Regions from separate parts of the Thermobispora bispora DSM 43833 genome, predicted to be linked through region 1. Evidence: riboswitches for the same ligand, from Rfam matches in the RefSeq annotation. Region 1 holds a riboswitch; the other holds the start of a gene.
What was found. Region 1 has a riboswitch for thiamine pyrophosphate ahead of thiO (glycine oxidase ThiO). Riboswitches for the same ligand answer to the same signal wherever they lie in the genome.
Positions count from the first base shown of each region.

Region 1 (8,003 bases):
GACGAGGGCGCGGGCACGTTCTCGTGCACGTGCCGGTAGGCGATCGACATCGCGGTCTCGCCCGCGTACGGCTGCCGCCCGGTGAGCAGCTCGAAGAGCATGATGCCCACGGCGTAGACGTCGCTGCGGGCGTCGGCCGTGCCCGTGGTGACCTGCTCCGGCGACATGTAGCCGATCGTGCCGATCATCGTGCCGGTGCGGGTGAGGTGGCCGCCGTGGATGGCGCGGGCCAGCCCGAAGTCCACCACCTTCACCCGGCCGTCGTCGGCGATCAGCACGTTCTCGGGCTTGATGTCCCGGTGGATCAGCCCGGCCTGGTGGGCGGCGCCGAGGGCGGCCAGCACGGGGATGACGATCTCCAGCGCCTCGCGCACCGGCAGGCGGCCCCGGGCGCGCAGCACCTCGCGCAGGCTCCTCCCGGGGATGTACTCCATCGAGAGGTAGACGTGCGTCCCGTCGGTGCCCTGGTCGAAGACCTGCACGATGTTCGGGTGCGAAAGGCGGGCCACCGACTTCGCCTCGCCGATGAACCGCTGCACGAACTGGGGGTCCTCGGCCAGCGACGGGTGCATCACCTTGACGGCGACCGTGCGCTCGAGCCGGACGTCCAGAGCCAGGTAGACGGAGGCCATGCCGCCCCGGGCGATCCGGGACTCGACGCGGTAGCGCCCATCGAGCAGCCGCCCAATGAGCGGATCGGTTAGCGTCGTGTCCACTCGCCCGAGTTTACGGGTGACGCGCGGAACGTACCGCTGGAGAAGCCCAACCGATACCTCGCCCCGGCCGGGCCCCGGCCCGCGTGATCCGGAGGTCAGGCCTCGCGGGCCGGGGAGGACGCCTCGGCGTAGCGCCGGCGCGGGATGCGGCCGGCCAGGTAGGCCTTCCGGCCCGCGTCGACGGCGGCCCGCATGGCCGCGGCCATCAGGGCGGGCCGTTGCGCCCGGGTCACCGCGCTGGCGAGCAGCACGGCGTCGCAGCCGAGCTCCATGGCCAGGGCCGCGTCGCTCGCCGTGCCGATCCCGGCGTCGAGGATCACCGGGACGTTCACCGACTCCACGATCAGCTCGATGCTGTGCGGGTTGCGGATGCCGAGCCCGGAGCCGATCGGCGCGCCCAGCGGCATGACGGCGGCGCACCCGATCTGCTCGAGGCGGCGGGCCAGCGCGGGGTCGTCCCCGATGTACGGCAGCACGACGAACCCGTCGGCGACCAGCCGCTCGGCCGCGTCGAAGGTCTCGATCGGGTCGGGCAGCAGCGTGCGCTCGTCGGCGATGACCTCCAGCTTGACCCAGTTGGTCTCCAGGGCCTCCCGCGCCAGCCGGGCGGTGAGCACGGCCTCGCCGGCGGTGTAGCAGCCGGCGGTGTTGGGCAGGGGCTTGATCCCCCGCTTGCGCAGCACGTCGAGCACCGAGCCCCTGGCCGACGGGTCGAGCCGGCGCATGGCCACCGTGGTGAGCTCGGTGCCGGAGGCGGCGAGCGCCTGGTCGAGCACCTCCAGCGAGGGGGCGCCGCCGGTGCCCATGATCAGGCGCGAGGTGAACTTCTCCCCGCCGAGGACGAACACGTCGTCGCCGCCGGGGGCCGCGGGGGCCGGGGTCTCGGCCATGCTCACCCTCCCTGTACCGCGGTGAGCACCTCGACCCGGTCGCCCTCGGAGAGCGGGGTCGACTCCCACGCGCTCCGGCTCACCACCTCGTCGTTGATCGAGATCGCCACACCGGAGTGCGCCGAGGTGAGCGTGCGCACCGCGTCGGCGGCGGTCGCCCCGCCGGGCAGCTCGACCGTGTTCCCGTTGATCACGACCTTCACGATCGGAATCTCCCTGGATCGCAGGACTTGACGACATCCGGTACCGGGCCATCGGTGAGGAACGCCGCGATGGCCTCGGCGGAGATGGGGGCCAGCAGGATGCCGCCCCGGCCGTGGCCGGTGGCGGCGAGCACGCCCGGCGGCCCGGCCGGCCCGATGAGCGGCAGGTTGTCCGGTGTCCCGGGCCGGAAGCCGGTCGCGGTCTCGGCCAGCTCGAGCTCGGTGACGCCGGGAACGAGCTCGTGTGCGTCGCGCAGGAGCTCGTAGACCGCGCCCGCGGTGACCCGCCCGTCGAACCCCAGCTCCTCCATGGTCGCGCCGAGCGTGATCTCGCCGTCGCCCCGGGGCACGAGGTAGACGGGGGAGCCGTGCACCAGGCCGCGCACGCACCGGCTCAGGAAGCCGGCCGGGCCGCGCAGCCGGAGGATCTGCCCCTTGACCGGCCGCACCGGGAGGCCGGGGAGGATCTCGGACGACCACGCGCCCGCGGCGACGACCACCCACGCGCCCCGGACCACCTCGCCCGAGCCGAGCCGTACGCCGGGGGAGTCACCGCCGGCGACCAGCCCGGCGGCGCGCTCGGGGATCACCCGCACGCCGTGGCGGTCCACCGCGGCGAGCAGGGCGGTGACCACCTTCCTCGGGTTCACCCACGCGTCGTCCCGGGCGAGCAGGCCGCCGCGGACCGAGGGGGAGAGCATCGGCTCCTCGGCCCGGCACTCCCGCCCGGTGAGGCGCTCCACCCGCAGCCCGAGCGTCCGCTCGAACTCGGCGAGCCGATCGAGGTAGGCCATGTCGTCGGAGTGGTAGCCGACCTGCAGGGTGCCGTCGGTCCGGTAGTCGAGGTCGATCCCGGTCTCCTCCTGCAGCTCGTCCCGGAAGGCCGGCCACCGCGCCAGCGAGGCGAGGCCGAGCTGCAGCAGCGGCTCCTCGGTGTAGGTCACCTCGCTGACCGGGGCGAGCATGCCCCCCGACACGTGCGTGGCCCCGCGACCGGGGTGGGGGTCGATCACGGCCACCGACAGTCCGAGCTTCGCCGCGCGCCAGGCGGCGGACAGGCCGGCCACCCCGCCGCCCACGACGATCACGTCGTGACCGGCGGGCGCGCCCGTTTCTCTGGGCATTTCGCTCCCTTCGCCGGCATTACCCGGATCAGGTTCCTTGGCGGTCGAGAGCCTTGCGCTCTCCTCTCAGCCCGGCATGCCGAGCTCCCGCGCGTCTCCACAATCAGCCTAATCCCGGGACACTCGGCCACGCACTGGGGCATTCCGTAGACGCGGGTGTGGCGTACTCAACTCGTTATCCGGCGCCGGATGGCGGGCTCCCCGGTCGGCAATCTATGTTCGGGTTGTGGATCACGTGGTGGTGGTGGGCGGCGGCCTGGCCGGTGTGCGCAGCGTGGAGGCGCTGCGGGCCCGCGGGTTCGCCGGGCTGATCACGCTCATCGGTGAGGAACGGCATCGCCCCTACGACCGGCCGCCGCTGTCCAAGGCGGTCCTGGCGGGCGAGACGGACTCGACCGCGGTCGACTCCGACCTCGACGCGCTCGACGTCACGGTGCGCCTCGGCACGGCCGCCAAGGGGCTGCGCGACGGCGTCCTGGAGACGACCGAGGGCGAGATCGAGTACGACGGGCTGGTCATCGCGACCGGCGCCACCCCGATCCGGCTGCGCGGCGAGGGCAGGCAGTACGTGCTGCGCACCATCGACGACGCCCGCGCGCTGCGCGAACGGCTCACGCCCGGCACCCGGGTGGCCGTGATCGGCGCGGGCTGGATCGGCGCGGAGGTGGCGACGGCGGCGGCGCGGGCCGGATGCGCGGTCACGGTGATCGAGGCGGCCGAGGCGCCGCTGGCGGGCGCGCTCGGCCCCGAGGTCGGCGCGTACACGATCCCGTGGTACGCCGAGGCCGGGGTGGAGCTGCGGCTGGGCGCACCGGTCGGCAGCGTCGACCCCGATGGGATCACGCTCATGTCCGGTACCCGGGTGCGGGCCGACGTGGTGGTGACCGGCATCGGGGTGCGCCCGGCCGTCGACTGGCTGAAGGGGTCGGGCGTCGCGGTCGACAACGGCGTGCTCGTGGACGAGCACCTGCGGAGCACCCTGCCCAACGTGGTCGCGGTCGGCGACTGCGCCAACTGGTGGTCGCGCCGGTACGGCCGGCGCATGCGCGTCGAGCACTGGGACACGGCCATCTCCGCCCCGGACACCGCGGCGGCGACCCTGCTGGGCGAGGACGCGGTCTACGATCCCGTGCCCTACTTCTGGTCGGAGCAGTTCGGCCGGATGGTGCAGTTCGCCGGCGACCGGATCGGGGCGGAGCGGACGCTGCTCCGCGGCGACCCCCGCACCGACGCCAAGTGGGCGGTGTGCTGGCTCACCGCCGAGGACCGGCTCGCCGCGATCCTCACCGTCGACCGGCCGCGCGACGTGGTGCAGGGCCGCCGGATAGCCGAGCGCGGGCAGCGGCTCGACCCGCGGCGGCTGACCGATCCGTCGGTCCCGCTCCGCGACTGCGTCAAGGAATGACCGGGGCCGGGCGGCGTTCCCGCGGGCTGCCTCCCGGGGCACTCATCAGGGTGTTTTCGGACGGCGCGCCTGTGGTAATGGTGATTGCGTGACGCTAGCTGTTACGCAGATCGACCCGGAGACCGAGCGGCTCGTGGCCGAGTGGATCTCGCTCTCCGAGGCCGCGAAGCGGCTGAAGGTCTCGGTCGGCCGGGTCAAGCAGCTGATCCACGACCACAAGCTGGTGGGCGTCCGGCGGAGCGGCGAGAGCGAGCCGCAGATCCCCGCGATCTTCATCGCCGGCGGCGAGGTGCTGAAGGGCCTGCCCGGGACGCTCACCCTGCTCGCCGACGCCGGTTACAACCCGGTCGAGTCGATCCGCTGGCTGTTCACCCCGGACGACTCCCTGCCCGGGACGCCGATCGAGGCGATCGCCGCGGGACGGCACACCGAGGTCAAGCGGCGGGCGCAGGCGCTCGGGTTCTGACCCCGGGTACCCGGCGGCCCGCCGGTGATGGCATTGTGGTCGGGTGATCGGTACCGATAACGGCACCCGGCGTGAGCGGCTCGCCCGGGCCAGGCTCTACCTGTGCACCGACGGCCGGCGGGACCGCGGCGACCTCGAGGAGTTCCTCGACGCGGTCCTGGCGAACGGCGTGGACATCGTCCAGCTCAGGGAGAAGGGCCTGGAGGCCCGCGAGGAGCTGGAGCTGCTCGAGATCTTCCGTGCGGCCTGTGACCGGCACGGGGCGCTGCTCGCGGTGAACGACCGGGCCGACATCGCCTATGCCGCCCGGCCGGACATCCTCCACCTCGGCCAGAACGACCTCCCGGTCGCGGTGGCCCGGGAGATCCTCGGACCGGACATCCTCATCGGCAGGTCCACGCACTCACCCGAGCAGGCGTCGGCGGCGGCCGCGGAGCCCGGCGTCGACTACTTCTGCTGCGGCCCGATCTGGCCCACCCCGACCAAGCCCGGCCGCCCGGCGGCCGGTCCGGAGCTGATCCGGTACGCCTCCGGGCTCGGCACGCAACGCCCCTGGTTCGGCATCGGCGGCATCGACCTGAACAACCTCGACGAGGTCATCGGGTACGGGGTCCGCCGGGTCGTCGTGGTCCGCGCGATCACCGAGGCCGACGACCCGGGGGAGGCGGCCGCCCGGTTCCGCGACCGGCTGCGGGCCGTCCCGCTCTGACCCGTAAGGCCCGGCCGCGACCGGCGGCCGCGGTCTTCGCGCCGTGAGCCACGAGGCCGGGCCGTGACCGGCTGTGGTCTCTTCACTATGAGGCGCGGGGCCCGGACGCGACCGGCTGCGCGCGGCACTCGCCGGCTCGCGAGGGCGCGCGCCGGTCCGCCGGGCCCGCCCGTCGCGGCCCGCGGGCCAGGGTCCCGATCACGCCTCGCGGATCAGGCCCAGGCCGGGCGTCTTCGCGCTCGCTGGGCCGGGAGCGCCGGGCCGGGCGTCCACCGCGGTCCGCGGATCCGGGGAGCGCCGGCCGGGTGCCCGTCGCGTCGGGTGGGCGGCCCGCGCCGCCCGGAGGCGCAGGCGCTCAGGTGCGCCGCGTGGTCGCCGCGACCGCGAGCGCGGCCAGGGCGGAGCGGGCGCTCTCGTCGATGATGGGCGCCTCCTGGAGCGCGTGCAGCGCCTCGTCGAGGTAGCGCTTGATCATCTCCTCGCACGCGGCGAGCGCGCCCGTCTCCTCGATGATCGTCCGGAGCGTGGCCACGCCCTCGGCGTCGAGATCGGGGTTGCCGAGCAGCTTGCGGACCACCTCCGCCTGCTCCGGCGTCGCCTGGGCGAGGGTGCGGGCGATGAGCATGGTGCGCTTGCCCTCGCGCAGGTCGTCCCCGGCGGGCTTGCCGGTCTCGGCCGGGTCGCCGAAGACCCCGAGGATGTCGTCGCGGAGCTGGAACGCGATCCCCACCCGCTGGCCGTACTGCGCGCAGAGGGTGTCGATCCACGGGAGCCGGCTCTGGGCGGCGAGGAGCAGCCCGAGCCGGAGCGGCTGCTCGACCGAGTACTTGCCGCTCTTGTAGAGCGCCACCCGGAGCGCGCTGTCGAACGTGCCCTCGCCCTGCGCCTGCTCCAGCAGGTCGAGGTACTGCCCGCACATGAGCTCGGTGAGCATGTGGTCGTGGACCGGCTGGGCGACGGCGAGCGCCTCGGCCGGCAGGCCGCTGGTGCGCCACATCTCACCGGCCCAGACCAGGAGCAGGTTGCCGAGGAGCACCGCGGCGTTCTCCCCGAACTGCGCGGCCGAGCCGTGCCAGCGGGACTCCAGGTGCATGCGCTCGAACCGGCGGTGCGCCGACGGCATGCCCCGGCGCACGTCGCTCGCGTCCATCACGTCGTCGTGGATGAGGGCGCTCGCCTGGAGCAGCTCCAGCGAGGCGGCCGCGTTGTACAGGCGGGCGTCGTCGGATCCTCCCCCCGCCGCTCGCCACCCCCAGTAGCAGAAGGCGGGGCGGAGCCGTTTGCCACCGGACAGGAAGGCCTCGGCGGCGTCCAGGAGCGTGGCCAGCTGCGGGTCGTCGAAGAACAGCGGCCGCTGGCGGTCGAGGAACCGCCGGATCGAACGGTCCACCTCAGGTCGGACGACGTCGAGCGGAGCGGCGGAAGTGGTCATGAACACGAGAGTAGCTGCCGCATTCCTGATTACCAGGGGGCATATCCCCCAAATCGGTCGGGGCGGATTCCGGTGCCCGCATGCTGGAACACGACCTCGGTGGATCACGGGCGGGAGGGGTACCCTAATGACCATGACTCTCGGTCTGCCCTCCCGGCTGCCCGATCGCGCCCCGACGGTGCGCGAGCTGCTCGCGGCGGGGGAGCGGTCGTTCTCCTTCGAGTTCTTCCCGCCGAAGACCGGCGAGGGGGAGCGGCAGCTCTGGCGGGCGATCCGGGAGGTGGAGGCGCTCCGGCCGACCTTCGTCTCCGTGACCTACGGCGCGGGCGGCAGCACCCGCGACCGGACCGTGGAGATCGTCGAGCGGCTGGCGCGCGAGACGACCCTCACGCCGGTGGCGCACTGCACCGCGGTCAACCACTCGGTGCGGGAGCTGCGGCACCTGATCGGGAGGTTCGCCGACGCCGGGGTGCGGAACATGCTCGCGCTCCGCGGCGACCCGCCCGGTGACCCGCTGGGCGAATGGGTCAAGCATCCCGAAGGGCTGGAGTACGCCGAGGAGCTGGTCCGGCTGATCCGCCAGTCCGGGGAGTTCTGCGTCGGGGTCGCCGCCTTCCCGAACAAGCACCCGCGGTCCCCGAGCATCGAGTCGGACACCGAGTACTTCGTGCGCAAGTGCCGGGCCGGCGCGGACTTCGCCATCACCCAGATGTTCTTCCGCGCCGAGGACTACCTGCGGCTGCGGGACCGCGTGGCGGCGAAGGGCTGCGACACGCCGATCATCCCCGGGATCATGCCGGTCACCAAGCTGAGCACGATCACCCGGTCGGAGCAGCTCTCCGGCGCGCCGTTCCCCCGGGACCTCGCCGCCCGGTTCGAGGCGGTGGCCGACGACCCCGAGGCGGTCCGCCGGCTCGGGATCGAGCACGCGATCGAGCTGTGCCGCACCCTGCTCGACGAGGGTGCGCCGGGCATCCACTTCATCACCTTCAACCGGTCGAGCGCGACCCGGGAGGTGTTCCGGGCGCTGCAGCCCGCCACCGTGGGCTCGTGACGCG
Region 1 is NC_014165.1:1,515,175-1,523,177, forward strand. Features, by position in the region: gene pknB (Stk1 family PASTA domain-containing Ser/Thr kinase) at 1-716, opposite strand, end outside; gene TBIS_RS06700 (thiazole synthase) at 812-1,606, opposite strand; gene thiS (sulfur carrier protein ThiS) at 1,609-1,809, opposite strand; gene thiO (glycine oxidase ThiO) at 1,806-2,933, opposite strand; TPP riboswitch at 2,922-3,034, opposite strand; gene TBIS_RS06715 (NAD(P)/FAD-dependent oxidoreductase) at 3,160-4,338, shown strand; gene TBIS_RS06720 (Rv2175c family DNA-binding protein) at 4,427-4,804, shown strand; gene thiE (thiamine phosphate synthase) at 4,848-5,513, shown strand; gene TBIS_RS06730 (polyprenyl synthetase family protein) at 5,869-6,945, opposite strand; gene metF (methylenetetrahydrofolate reductase [NAD(P)H]) at 7,073-7,999, shown strand.

Region 2 (8,003 bases), 1.5 Mb from region 1:
TCCGGCGGGCGGCCCGCCCTGGGGATGGGCGGTGGGCGGTCCCTGGGCAAGGTGATCCGCACCACCCTCGTCTGCGCGCTCGTGCTGCTGCTCGTCTTCGTGGTGGGCGGCTACTTCTGGATCGGCTCCCGGCTCACCACGACCGAGGCGTTCTCCGACTACCCCGGGCGGCCCGAGGAGACGCCGGGCACCGACTGGCTGCTGGTCGGCTCGGACAGCCGGGAAGGGCTGACCGCGGCCGAGCGGAAGCGGCTCGCCACCGGTTCGGTCGGCGGCCGGCGGACCGACACCGTGATGCTGCTCCACATCCCCCGGGACGGCCGGCCGACCCTGGTCAGCCTGCCCCGGGACTCGTACGTGCCGATCGACGGGCACGGCAGGAACAAGCTGAACGCGGCCTACGCGTTCGGCGGCCCGGAGCTGCTGGTCAAGACCGTCGAGCAGGTCACGGGGATCCGGATCGACCACTACATGGAGATCGGCTTCGGCGGGTTCGTCGACATCGTCGACGCCATCGGCGGGGTCGAGATCTGCGTGAAGCAGAACATCAAGGACCCCAAGGCCGGCATCAACCTGAAGAAGGGCTGCCAGGTCATGGACGGCGGCACGGCGCTCGGCTACGTCCGCACCCGGGCGACCGGCGCCATCCCCGACCTCGAGCGCACCCAGCGCCAGCGCCAGTTCCTCGCCGCCCTGGTGAGCAAGGCGGCCAGCCCGGGCACCCTGCTCAACCCGTTCAGCTCGGTGCCGCTCGCGCTCAGCGCGGCGGACGCGGTCACCGTGGACCCGGGCACCGGGCCGATCGACCTGCTCCGGCTCGCCCTGGCCATGCGGGACAAGCCGATCTCCACCGCGGTGCCGATCGGCGCCCTGCCCACGATCAACGGGATGGCGGTGGTGAAGTGGGACACCGAGAAGGCGCTGCGGCTGTTCAACGCGCTCAAGGAGGACCGGCCGGTCCCGAAGGACGTGCTCAGCAACAAGTAGCGCGGTGACCGGGGCGTTCCGAGCCGCCTCGGCCCGCGCGACGGCGGAGGGCGGCCCGGCACCGGCCGCCACGCCGCGCAGGTCGCCTCACGGAGCGGGTGCCGGCGGATGAGACCCGAGGCCGCCGGCCGTACCGCGCCGATGCGAGGGCTCAGCTCCCGGCGGCGGCGCTCGTGGCCGCGATCGCGGCGGCGACCGCGGCGGTCACCGCGGCCTGGACGGCGACGATCGCCCGGTACACGGCGGCGCCGGCCCACTCTCCCTCGGCGATCTCCTTGATCCGCCTCCGGTGGGTCTTGGGGAACGCCTTGCGGTCGAGCCTCGCCGCGTGGAGCAGCGAGATGAGGACCGCGGTCCGCGGGTCCGGGTCGGCCCCGGTCAGCACGTTCTCGATCCGCCGCCTGATCTCCTGCTCGGCCGACGGGTCCCGTTCCGGGTAGCGCCGCAGGGGGATGAGGCCGAACAGCTTGGTGGTCTCCTCACTGAGCACACCCCGCTCGGCGAGGCGCCGCAGCAGGCGCTTGCGGAGCTCGCCGGAGCGCAGTCTCTCCACCCACCACTGCGCCTTGCGCGGCTTGGGCTCGCCGTGGACGCGGGCCAGGACGGCGTCGAGCTCCTCGTCACCGACCGGGGAGCGGTCGGTGACCACGACCATGTCGTCCCGGAGGTCGATGCGGCCGGCGACGGCGAGCTCGGCCAGCAGGGCGCCGGCGACGGCGGCGTCGAGCTCCACGCTCCCGGCCTGGGGGCGGCCGGTCTCGTCGTGGTAGCCGAGCAGCAGGAGTTCTTCGGCGATCGTCAGCGTCACGGTTCCACCCTAAGCGGCGATTCCGGCCCCCGGGCAGAATGCGTTTCATGGGTATCTCGCAGGAATTGCAGGCCATTGGGCGGCCGATGCTCGACGCCCAGCTCGCCCACCCGACGGTCCGGGGCATCGCCAACGGTGACCTGCCGGAGGAGGTGTTCCGGTCGTGGCTGGAGCAGGACTACCTGTACCTCCACGACTACGTGCGGGTGTTCTGCCGCCTCGCCTGGCAGGCGCCGGACAAGCACCTCGGCGACCTGGTCGACCTGGCGTACTCGACCTTCCACGACGAGCTCAACCTGCACCGGTCGCTCTCCGCCGAGTTCGGCGCGGACCTGGAGGGTGCGGTGAAGGGGCCGGCCTGCGCCGCCTACACCTCGTTCCTGCTGGAGGCGGCGGCGAACTACGCCGAGGGTCTCGCCGCGCTCTACCCGTGCATGTGGGGGTACTCCACCCTCGGCCAGATCCTCGCCAAGAACCCGCCCGCCGAGCCGCGGTACCGGCGGTGGGTGGAGACCTACGCCGACCCGAACTTCGCCGCGCTCGCGGACCGGATCGCGGTGATGCTCGACGAGGCGAACCCGGACCCCGAACGGGCCAAGGCCCTGTTCATCGAGGGCATGAACCACGAGCTCGCCTTCTGGGACGTCCCCGTCTGATCCGGCGGCCCACGGCGGCCGCGGGATTGCCGCGGCGGGCGCCGGGTACCTGCAGGGCATGCCGGAGCTGCCCGAGGTCGAGGCGCTCGCCGCCTTCCTGCGCGCGCGGGCCGGCGGCCGTACGGTCGCCGGGGCCGACGTGGTCGCGGTCCAGGCGCTGAAGACCGTGAACCCGCCTCCGGCGGCGCTCGTGGGGCGGGCGATCACCGGCGTGCACCGGCACGGCAAGTTCCTCGACCTGGAGTGCGAGGGCCTGCACCTGGTCGCGCACCTCGGCCGGAGCGGCCGGTTGCGCTGGCGCGACGACCTCACCGGCGCCCGGCCCGCCCGGTCCGGGCGGGGTCCGCTCGCCGCCCGGGTACGGCTCTCGCCGGACCCCGAGGGCAGGGCGCCGGGGTTCGAGCTGCACGAGGCGGGCCCGCGCAAGCGCCTCGCGCTCTACGTGGTGCACGACCCGGCCGAGGTGCCGGGCATCGCCGGCCTGGGGATCGATCCGCTGTCGGACGGCTTCACCGTGGCCCGGCTCCGTGAGATCGTCCGGGCCGGCTGTACCCAGGTCAAAGGGCTGCTCCGCGATCAGCGGCTGATCTCCGGGATCGGCGACGCGTACTCCGACGAGATCCTGCACGCCGCCCGGCTCTCCCCGTTCAAGCTCGCCGACTCGCTGACCGACGACCAGGTGGCCGCGCTCCACTCGGCGATCGTGACCGTCCTCGGCGAGGCGGTCGCCGAGGCGCGGGCGCTCGCCGCCGAGCGCCCGGAACCGCACCCGCGGCTCCGCATGCGGGTGCACGGCCGTACCGGCGAGGCGTGCCACGCGTGCGGGGACACGATCCGCGAGGTGTCGTTCGCGGACTCGGCGCTCCAGTACTGCCCGACGTGTCAGACCGGCGGCAGGCCCCTCGCCGACCGGCGGCTGTCCCGGCTGCTCCGGTGAGGGCGGCCGGCCGCGGAAGCGCGTCCGCTCGGGGCAAGGGCGGCTCAGCCGCACGCGTCCGCTCCCCGCGGGGCCGGCTCAGGCGCAGGCGTCCGCTCCCCGCCGGGGCGAGCACCCGGCGCCGGCCTGCAGAATGGCACGCATGACGGTGCACGAAGTGGACGCGAGCGAGGTCCCCGAGAACGCCTTCCTGCTCGACGTCCGGGAGCTCGACGAATGGCGGGCCGGGCACGCGCCGCAGGCGGTGCACATCCCCATGGGCGACCTGCGGTCCCGGATCGGGGAGGTGCCCGACGCCCAGCCGATCTACGTGATCTGCCGGGCGGGCGGCCGGTCCGCGCAGGCGGCCGCGTGGCTCAACCACATCGGCAAGCAGGCGATCAACGTGGGCGGCGGCATGCAGTCATGGGCGGCGGCCGGCCGCCCGATGGTGAGCGAGACCGGGATGCCCCCGTACGTGGCCTGACACCGGCGCGGACCGGCCGCCGGCCCCGGCGCGGCCGACGGGGCCCGGCGTTCCACCTGGCGTTCTCCACCGCGCGGGCCTGCCCCGGTCCGCGCCGCGGCCTGCGGATTCTTTACCGCGCGGCTTGACCGGGCGTGACAAATCACCGACCAGTGCGCATAATCACGTCGGCAAAACTCGATCGAACCGCGGGAGCTCGGGCCTGACCGGGCTGAGAGGGCGGCTGACACGGCGCCGCCGACCGCCTGAACCTGTCCGGGTAATACCGGCGTAGGGAGTGTGCGATGACGTCTGGCCGCGTCGGTTCCGACCGTTCCGAAGCCCCGCTCACCCTCGACGAAGAGCCGCCCAAGACCCTCGGCCTGCTCGACCAGGGGGCGTTCTGGGCCAACCTCGGGGTGAGCCTCCTCGGGTTCTCCGGCGCGCTGTTCCTCCTCGACCCGCTCGGCGGTGAGCCGCTCACCTTCCCCGCGGCCCTGCTCGCCGCGGTCATCGGCAGCCTGATCGGGACCGCGATGGTCGGCGTGTCGGCGATCCCGGGCACCCAGACCGGCCGGCCCGCGATGGTGCTGCTCCGGGGCCTGTTCGGCACCCGCCTCTCCTACGTCCCCACCGTGCTCAACATCGTGCAGATGCTCGGCTGGGGGGCGTTCGAGCTGTGGGTGATCGCCCGGGGAGCCCAGGCGATCTTCGGGCCGGGCACGCCGTACGCGCTGTGGGTGGTGCTCGCCGGGGTGGTGACGATCGCGCTCACCATCCGGCCGCTCGGCTCGCTGCGGCTGCTGCGGCGGTACGTGACGGCGGGCGTGATCGTGTCGATGGTCTGGCTCTCGGTGGTGCTCTTCGCCCGGGTGCCCTCGCTCGGCGAAGGGTCGTGGCACGCGTTCGCCCCGGCCGTCGACTATGTGATCGCCCTGTCGGTCTCCTGGGTGCCGCTCGCCGCCGACTTCACCCGGCACTCCCGGTCGAGCGCGGCGGCGTTCACCGGGGTGGTGGGCGGGTACACGATCGCCCAGGTCGCCTGCCTCGCGCTGGGGATCGCCGCGCTCGCCATCGTGGGCAACGACCCGGACCGGGTCTGGGACCCCTTCGTCGCCGCCCCGCTCGGCGGGCTGTTCTTCGGGATCCTGGTGCTGCGCGAGGTGGACCAGTCGTTCGCGAACGTCTACTCGACCACCATGTCGATCCAGAACCTCCGGCCCCGCCTCGACCGGCGGGTGATCTCGGTGGCGGTCGGGGTGGTGACCATCCTCATCGCGCTCGTGGCCGACGTGACCGCCTACGGCGCCTTCCTCAGCGTGATCGGCGCGGTCTTCGTGCCGATGTTCGCGGTGCTCGCGGTGGACTACTTCGTGCTCGGCGGCGCGTCCCGCTGGAACACCGCGGAGGACGCCCCCGCGCGCTGGCTCATGCTCGTGCCGTGGCTGCTCGGCTTCGCCGCCTACTGGCTCGTGACGGCCACGCCGACCGTCGGCTGGTGGGACGCGATCTGGGCCGCGGCGCGCTCGGCCATCGGGTTCACCAGCCCGCCATGGCTGAACGCCGCGCTCGCCGCGTTCGTGATCTCGGCCGCCGGCACCCTGCTCGCCGGGCCGATCGTCCGGCGGCGGCGTATGGCCGAGGCGGAGCGGCGGGACCCGGCGCTCACCGGCCGGTGACCACCGGACCAGGCTCATCGGCCATGACCGCGGGCATCGATCGGCCGGGCCGTACGCCGGCGGGATCAGGCGAGCGCGCCTTCGAGCCGGAGCAGGTACCCCTTGGCCTCGGCGCCCCCCGCGTACCCGCCCAGCGACTCGGCGGACTCCACCGCCCGGTGGCACGGCACGAACAGGCAGACCGGGTTCGCGCTGAGCGCGCTGCTCACCGCCCGCACCGCCTGCGGCCGGCCGATGCGCGCCGCGATGTCCCGATAGGTCGTGGTCGTGCCGTACGGCACGGAGAGCATCATCTGGAGCACGGTCCGCACGAACGGCGCCGCGAGCTGGAGATCGGCCGGGGTGGAGAAGGCGCGGAGCCGGCCTTCGAAGTACGCGTCGAGCTCCCGCCGCACCGGGTCGATCCGCCGCGGGTCGGAACCGATGGACCCGCCCAGCGATTTGTGGATCCGCGCGTAGACCGTGTCCTCGTCCTCATAGCTGCACGCCACCACACCGCGTGCGGTCACCGCGAGCACAAGGCGGCCGACCGGGCCGTCGGTGGTCCCGAGGGCGATGTCCGGAGCGGGCTCGCCCTTGTACCCCGGTGCGGTCACCCGGAGGAGAGCTTCGAGGTCCCCAGAGGACATTGGCGTGCCACTTCTCCTCTCACTGCGTGGAGGAAGCGTATCGGAGCGTGCCCGGCCCGCGGAAAACCACGGAATCGAAAGTGGATAGCGGGCACGATGGGTGACGTGGACGGCTCCTGGGTGACCGACGGGGATGCGGACGGCGTCGCCGGCGCGGTCGTCGCCAGCGCCCCGGACGCCATCGTCGCCTTCGACCGCGATCTGGCGGTGGTGAGCTGGAACGCGGCGGCCGAGCGGCTCTTCGGCTGGCAGGCCGAGGAGCTCGTCGGCAAGCGGGCGCCGATCGTGCCCAGGGAGCTGATGGCCGAGCACAACGCGGTGCTCGAACGGGTCCGCACCGGTGGGCGCGTCTCCCTGCGCAGCAGGCGCTACCACCGGGACGGCCGGCTCCTCGACGTGCGGGTGGACACGAGCGCGCTGCGCTCCCCCACCGGGGCGCTCCTGGGGTACGTGAGCGTCTACCACTCGGTCGAGGACGACGACGCCGCCCAGGGCGGGGCGGCCCGCCGGGCCAGGCTGGTCCGGCGGCTCACCGACGTGGTCGCGGACATCAACGCCGACCTCGACCTGCCGATCGTGCTCGACCGCATCGCGGCGAGCCTCACCGAGCTCACCGGCGCCGACGCCGGGGCGTTCGCGTCGATCGAGGGGGACCGGCTGCGGCTCGTCGGCCTGCACCGGCTCCCCGAGGAGGCCCGGGGCAGCACGGCGGAGCTGGCCACGAGCCTGGTCGGCAAGCTGCTCCGCACCGGCCGGCCGGTGCTGCTCGAGACCGGCGTCGGCGACGGGTGCGAGGAGCCGCTCCGGGCGTACGTCCCCGGGGTGCACACCATCGCGGTGGGCCTCGCCGCGGTCGGCGGCCGGCCGTACGGCGCGCTGTACGCCCTGTTCGCGAGACACCGGGCGAGCCACGTGGAGCTGGAGCTGCTCGAGCTGCTCGCCGGGCACGTGGGGATCGCGGTGGGCAACGCCATGGCCTACCAGGAGGCGGTACGGCAGCGCGCGCACGAGCGCGCCGTCTTCGACGCGTGCGCGGACGGGATCGCGGTGCTCGACGGCGAGTCCCGGGTGGTGCGGTGGAACGCGGCCGCCGCGGAGCTGACCGGGCTCACCGCGGCCGAGGTGATCGGGAAGCCGCCGCCGTTCCCGCTGCCCGCGCCGGGGGAGAAGCTGACCTTCCGGCTGCCGTCCGGCCGCTGGCTCGACGTGCTGTGCAACGAGATCCCGGAGACCGGCGAGGCCGTGGTCGACTTCCGGGACGTGACCCGGGCGAAGGAGCTGGAGGAGGCCAAGGACCTGTTCCTCGCCGTCACCGGCCACGAGCTGCGCACCCCGATCACGATCGTGCGCGGGTTCGCCAGCACGCTCGACCGCCGGTGGGACGCCCTCTCCGACGCGGAGCGGCGGTCGGCGGTGCGCACGATCGCGGAACGCGCCAACGCGCTCGGGCGGCTCATGGACCACCTGCTGCTCGGCGCGTGGGCCGGCACGGGCGCGCTCACCATCACGACCGAGCCGTTCGACCTGGGCGAGCGGATCCGCGCGGCCACGCTCGGCCTGCCGGCGCTCTCCGACCGGCACCGGATCGAGGTGGACGTCCAGCCCGGCCTCCCGCTGGTCCACGGGGACGCCCTCGCCACCGAGATCCTGCTCGGCCAGCTCCTGGAGAACGCGTTCAAGTACTCGCCGGACGGGGGCCTGATCCGCGTCGCGGCCTGGGCCGAGGGCGACCGCGTGGTGGTCGTGGTCGAAGATGAGGGGGTGGGCATCGCGCCCGCGGACCGGGAGCGTATCTTCGAACGGTTCGTACAAGCGGACAGCGGCAACCGGCGCAGGTTCGGCGGTGTGGGCCTCGGCCTCTA
Region 2 is NC_014165.1:46,177-54,179, reverse strand. Features, by position in the region: gene TBIS_RS00250 (LCP family protein) at 52-987, shown strand; gene TBIS_RS00245 (GOLPH3/VPS74 family protein) at 1,139-1,795, opposite strand; gene TBIS_RS00240 (TenA family protein) at 1,843-2,451, shown strand; gene TBIS_RS00235 (Fpg/Nei family DNA glycosylase) at 2,510-3,388, shown strand; gene TBIS_RS00230 (rhodanese-like domain-containing protein) at 3,522-3,854, shown strand; TPP riboswitch at 4,033-4,149, shown strand; gene TBIS_RS00225 (purine-cytosine permease family protein) at 4,139-5,512, shown strand; gene TBIS_RS00220 (methylated-DNA--[protein]-cysteine S-methyltransferase) at 5,578-6,141, opposite strand; gene TBIS_RS00215 (PAS domain S-box protein) at 6,238-8,003, shown strand, end outside.
Region 2: it holds a riboswitch for thiamine pyrophosphate, as region 1 does, so the genes downstream of both, TBIS_RS00225 (purine-cytosine permease family protein) here and thiO (glycine oxidase ThiO) in region 1, are expected to answer to the same signal.